Linked DNA regions of Pseudorhizobium banfieldiae. The protein of the gene in region 1 interacts with the protein of each later gene in a pairwise test. Links are inferred from orthologs where the notes say so. Each region holds a gene or a part of one and is shown on either strand. Other genes may lie near its edges.

Evidence for each region. Proteins that work in one complex are often made in the same cells at the same time.
Region 2: the proteins of NT26_RS16875 (region 1) and ccmE interact in binary tests that used the Escherichia coli proteins (3 or more experiments, as listed by UniProt). The link is inferred for Pseudorhizobium banfieldiae from one-to-one orthologs.

The regions. Positions count from the first base shown.
Region 1 is NZ_FO082820.1:3,465,243-3,468,041, reverse strand. The notes cover bases 41-2,767. They hold NT26_RS16875 (heme ABC transporter permease), read right to left. Parts: upstream 1,920-2,767; coding sequence 1,161-1,919; downstream 41-1,160. Other genes in these bases: ccmA (heme ABC exporter ATP-binding protein CcmA), read right to left, coding at 2,620-2,767; ccmB (heme exporter protein CcmB), read right to left, coding at 1,964-2,623; ccmD (heme exporter protein CcmD), read right to left, coding at 986-1,159; NT26_RS16885 (DsbE family thiol:disulfide interchange protein), read right to left, coding at 387-989; NT26_RS16890 (DUF2585 domain-containing protein), read left to right, coding at 41-382. Also shown: more of NT26_RS16890, read left to right, coding at 1-40; more of ccmA, read right to left, coding at 2,768-2,799. UniProt on the Escherichia coli protein: Required for the export of heme to the periplasm for the biogenesis of c-type cytochromes.
Region 2 is NZ_FO082820.1:923,153-926,203, reverse strand. The notes cover bases 73-3,051. They hold ccmE (cytochrome c maturation protein CcmE), read right to left. Parts: upstream 1,801-3,051; coding sequence 1,345-1,800; downstream 73-1,344. Other genes in these bases: ccmI (c-type cytochrome biogenesis protein CcmI), read right to left, coding at 1,797-2,936; NT26_RS04475 (heme lyase CcmF/NrfE family subunit), read right to left, coding at 73-1,348. Also shown: more of NT26_RS04475, read right to left, coding at 1-72. UniProt on the Escherichia coli protein: Heme chaperone required for the biogenesis of c-type cytochromes. Transiently binds heme delivered by CcmC and transfers the heme to apo-cytochromes in a process facilitated by CcmF and CcmH.

The DNA.
Region 1 (2,799 bases):
CATACACGGCTTCCTGTTCTACGGCCTCGCTTGGCTGCTGTTCCGCCGGGCGCCGCTGACGGCGCGGCTTTCGTTCGCGGTGCTGATCGAGGCGGCATGGGAGGTGCTGGAAAACACGCCGATGGTGATCGACCGCTACCGCACCGCCACCATGGCGCTCGGCTACAGCGGCGACAGCATCCTCAATTCGGCGATGGATACCGTCTTCATGACGATCGGCTTCCTGGCCGCTTCGCGTCTGCCAGTCTGGCTAACGGTTGCGATTGCCATCGGCTTCGAACTCCTGACCGGCTGGATCATTCGCGACAACCTGACTCTCAACGTGCTGATGCTGCTCTGGCCGCTCGATGCGGTGCGCGAGTGGCAGGCGGCGCTGGGCTGACATTTCAGGTTCCGGAGGCGGCTTTCTCGATGGCCGGCAGCAGTTCCTGCGTCAGGCTGCGTTCGTCAAACGGACCGACCTTCTTGTAGAGGATGGTCCCGTCCGTCCCGACAAGATAGCTTTCCGGAATGCCGTAGACACCCCAGTCGATGGCGGCCTTGCCGTTCGGATCGACGCCGATCGCATCATAGGGATTGCCGAGCTCGCCGAGGAAGCGCAGCGCGTTGTCGTTGCGGTCCTTGTAGTTGATGCCGACCACCGTCAGCCGTTCGTCCTTCGCCAATTCCTTCAAGAAAGGATGCTCCTGCCGGCAGGGGACACACCAGGAGGCGAAGACGTTAACGAGTGTCAGCTTGCCGTCGATCGCCGCATCCGTAAGCGCTGGCGTGTTCGAACCTTCGAGAGCCGGCAGGGCCAGTGATGGCGCCTTCTGGCCGATCAGCGCGGAGGGAATGGCGGAAATGTCGCGGCCGTTGACGTCCTGGTCGTAGAGCATCTTGCCCGCGACGAGGGCAAAGCCCGCGAAGACGGCCAGCGGTATGAGCGCCAAGAGATACCGGCCGATGCCGCGCCGGCGGGCGGGTGCTTTGTCGATCTCGCTGGTCATGCGGCGCCATCCTTGACGGGTGCAGAGGAGCGCCGCCGGATGCCGGAGGCTTCCAGTTCCGCAAGCTCCCGCTGTCGGGCACGCCCGTCCAGCCATATCCAACCGAGCATGAGCGCGATGATCAAGCCCGAGACGCCATAAGATACTGCGATGTAGAAATCGTGGCCCATCTCAGCTCTCCCGGCTCGCCATGCGCGCCGCCATGCGTCGTTGCGCCGTGATCCGGCGGCGCCAGATCTCGTTTCGCATCGCCATGAGGTGCAGCGTGAAGAAGAGGAAGGTAAAGGCGAACGCCATCACCAGCAGCGGGATCAGGAATTCCGGATCGATCGTCGGGCCATCCAGCCGCACGACGCTCGCCGGCTGGTGCAGCGTGTTCCACCACTCGACCGAGAACTTGATGACCGGGATATTCACGAAGCCGACGAGAATGAGCACGGCGCTGACCCGTGCGGCCTTCGACGGGTCGTCCATCGCCCGGTTCAGCGCAATCAGGCCGAGATACATCAGGAAAAGCACGAAGACCGAAGTCAGCCGCGCGTCCCAGACCCACCACGTGCCCCACATGGGCTTACCCCAGAGCGATCCGGTCGCGAGCGCGATCAGCGTGAAGGCTGCGCCGAGCGGGGCGGCGGCCTTGTGGCTGACATCGGCAAGCGGATGACGCCAGACCAGCGTGCCGATGGCCGAAAGCGCCATCACCGTGTAGCACATCATCGACAGCCATGCTGCCGGGACGTGCACGTACATGATGCGCACGGTCTCGCCCTGCTGGTAGTCGCCTTCGGTCGTGAAGCTGAGATAGAGGCCGACCGCGAAGAGGCCGGCGGTCAGACAGCCCAGCCAAGGCAGGATCCGCCCCGACAAATTCAGGAAGCGGGTCGGGTTGGCGAGGTCGCTGAACTTTGTGATGGCGAGGCTTTCGGTCATGGGTTCTTTCTAGGCAGAAACGGCGCTTTCGGGCTTGATCCTAGTCAATCGCTCGCGTTGCGCAAAGCAAGCGATGCACCGAGCGGGCCGATAACTGCGAAAAACATCGTGATCGCTAATAATATCAGGAATGGCGGCATAAACGGGGCAGGGTCCTGGACCGCCGCATAGGATGCACTGACGCCGAAGATCAGCACCGGTATGGCGAGCGGCAGAACGAGGATCGATACCAGCAGACCGCCCCTCGGCAGGCTTACCGCGACCGCGGCTCCCACGGCGCCGATAAAGGTGAGGGCAGGCGTGCCGACGAGTAAAGTCACGGCGACCGCGCCGATGGCGACTTCACTCATGTTCATGAACAGGCCGAGAAGCGGCGAGGCGATCACCAGCGGCAGGCTGTTGGCCAGCCAGTGGGCGAGGCACTTGACCAGCACGGTGAGCACCAGCGGGTGCTCCTGCATCAGGATCAGGTCGAGCGAGCCGTCGTCCCGCTCCGTCTGGAAGAGGCGGTCGAGCCCGAGCAGCGCCGCGAGGAGCGCCCCGATCCAGACAATGGCCGGGCCGATGCGGGAGAGCAGGTTGAGGTCGGGGCCAACCCCGAACGGAATGACCGCGACGACGGTCATGAAGAAGAGGACGCCGATCAGGGCGCCGCCGCCGGCACGCACGGACAGCTTCAGGTCGCGGAGCAGCAGGGACATCATGCCGCGAACTCCTCTGCCACACCGGCAAACCCCGTCATCCGCAGTTCCTGCATCCCCTCGATACCGAGCGGCTGGTGGGTTGCGGCGAGAAGAATGCCGCCACGGGCCAGGTGCTGGCGGATGAGATCGGCAAAGGTCGCCTCCGCCCTGGTGTCAAGGGCGGCAGTCGGTTCGTC
Region 2 (3,051 bases), 2.5 Mb from region 1 along the record:
CCATCACCGGGCCGCCGTTCTCGATGTAGTAGAGGGTCAGGCCTGCCACCAGCGCCAGTCCGGCGGCGACGTAGAGGCGCTGCAGTGCGGCGAGCAGGTCGCCCCGCTTCCAGGCGAGCATCGGCCCGAACGGAACGGCGATCAGCAGCGGGATCATCAGCAGCCCGAAGGTCATGTTGAAGAATGGCGCCCCGACCGAAATCTTCTCGCCGGTCAGCGTTTCCAGCACCAGCGGATAAAGCGTTCCGATCAGGACCGTCGCCGTTGCGACCGTCAGGATCAGGTTGTTGAGGACGAGCGAACCTTCGCGAGAGATCGGCGCGAAAAGGCCACCGGACTTCAGCATCGGTGCCCGCCAGGCGAAGAGCGCAAAGGCACCGCCAATGAACAGCATGAGGATTGCCAGGATGAAGATGCCGCGCGTGGGGTCCGTGGCAAAGGCGTGAACCGAGGTCAGCACACCCGAGCGGACAAGGAAGGTGCCGAGCAGCGACAGCGAGAAGGTCATGATCGCCAGCAGCACGGTCCAGATTTTCAGCGCCTCGCGTTTCTCCATCACCAGCGCCGAGTGCAGAAGCGCGGTGCCGGCGAGCCAGGGCATGAAGGAGGCGTTTTCGACCGGGTCCCAGAACCACCAGCCGCCCCAGCCGAGTTCGTAATAGGCCCAGTAGGAGCCCATCGCGATGCCGGCAGTCAGGAAGGTCCAAGCAGCCAGCGTCCACGGACGCACCCAGCGCGCCCAGGCCGCATCGATACGGCCCTCGATCAAGGCCGCGACCGCGAAGGAGAAGCAGACGGAAAAGCCTACATAGCCGAGATAGAGGAGCGGCGGATGCACCGCCAGTCCCGGGTCCTGGAGGATCGGGTTAAGGTCCTGGCCTTCGGCAGGCGCCGGACTGAGGCGGGCGAAAGGATTGGATGTCAGCAGGATGAACAGCGTGAAGGCGGTAGCGATCCAGCCCTGCACCGCCAGCACATTGGCATGCAGCGTGTCGGGGAGGTTGCGCCCGAAGAAGGCGACGAGGGCGCTGAAAAAGACCAGGATCAGCAGCCAGAGCAGCATCGAGCCTTCGTGGTTGCCCCAGACGCCGGAGAACTTGTAGACCAACGGCATCATCGAGTGGGAATTCTCCCAAACGTTCTTCACCGAAAAGTCGGAGGCCGCATAGGCCCAGGTCAGAGCCGAGAAGGAGAACAGCACCAGCAGGAACATCAGGATCGAACCGACCGGCGCCAGCGCCATCATCGCCGCATCGTTGCGGCGCGCGCCGATCAACGGCAGGATCGACACGATCAGCGCGGTGGCGAGCGCAAGGACGAGCGCATAATGTCCGACTTCGATGATCATTGCGTCGCCGCCTCCCCGCCGTGCTGCCAGACCCCCTGCTCCTTCAGGCGGTCGGCCACTTCCTTCGGCATGTAGTTCTCATCATGCTTGGCCAGCACAGAATCCGCAACGAAGGAGTGGGTCGCAGCGTCGAACGCGCCTTCGGTCACCACGCCCTGTCCCTCGCGGAACAGGTCGGGCAGGATGCCCGTATAGCTGACCGGCACCGTGTTCGAGCCGTCGGTTACCGAGAAGCTTACCGTAGAACCCGCACCACGCTTGACCGATCCCTCGGCCACCAGGCCGCCAAGGCGGATGCGCGTGCCCGGAGAAACCTCCGTGGTGGCGAGATCTGCCGGCATATAGAAATAGGCGACCGACTGGCTGAAGGCGAACATGACCAGGAGGACGGCGGCGAGGATGAAGCTCATGCCGCCGGCGATGATGGTGAGACGTTTCTGTTTGCGTGTCATTGCGTCGCTCCTTCGACGGCCAGGCCAACCTCGCGGGCAAGCGCAATCAGTTGCTGCCCCTCGCTGCCTTCCGCCGGGAATGTCTTCAAGCCGCTCTTAAGCGCTTCCTCGGCCTTTTCTTTGTCGCCGAGCACGGAATAGGACCGCACCAGCCGGAGCCAGCCTTCCAGGTTGTTCGGATCGTCCTGCAGGCGGGCCGCGAGGCTCTCCACCATGCCGCGGATCATGTTCTGGCGATCGCCTTCGGACATCTGGCCCGCCGCAGCCATGTCGTCCGCGGATGGCCCGTTCGTCGCTTCCGCCGCCTGCGGGGGCGTACCGCCGGTCGCCGCGATATGCTGCCGGATCAGGTCCATCCAAGGCGCGTCGGGCGGAGAAGCTTTGGCAATCGCCTCGAAGGCCGCGCGTGCCTCGTCGCGGCGGCCGGCCTGCTCCAGGCCGAGACCGACATAGAAGCGGGCGCGGGGATTGTCCGGCTGAAGGCGCAGGCTCTCCTCGAAGGCGAGGCGCGCATCCTCGGTGACGATGCCGTCATTGGCGGCAACGAGGGTCTCCCCCAGCCCGTCAAGCCGCTCCGGGCTGGTCCCAAGCAGCCGCATGGCATTGCGGAATGCGAGTTCCGCATCGCCCAGCCGCCTGGCCTTGAAGTAGATCGGCGCCAGCAGGTCCCAGCCCGCACCGTCCTTCGGGTTCTCGGCCAGGTGCCGTTCGGCCTTGGCGACCAGCAAGGCCATGTTCTGGCCGGGATTCTCAAGTCGGGCGGCAAGCGGCTGGTCCGGGAGCTGCGGATTGCCGAGCAACAGATAGAGGGACAGTCCCACGGCGGGGACGAGAAGGGTCACCGCTGCGCCTGTTGCGGTCAGGCCGGTACGGCCGGCGGGAGCTTCGCTCTGGCTCTCCGCCTCTCCGGCAGCCGACAACAGCCGGCGGCCGATCTCGGCCTTCGCATACTCGGCCTCTTCCGCGGAGATCAGGCCCTGCTCGCGATCGCGCTCGAGTTCGGCCATCTGATCTCTATAGACGGCGATCTCTCCGGCGCGATCGGGAATTTCGGATTTGGCGCCGCGCGCCAGCGTGACGAGCAGGACGGCCGCGACGGCGGCGGTCAGGACAGCGAGGATGATCCACAAGAACATAATGGTCCAAATACTGGAACCGGGCTGCCTTTCCAACGGCAAAGCCGGTCATGACACAGATTTGAGGCGTTTGGCCGCAAGTTGCTTGTGCCCCTGATGCACCCGTAGCGCGATT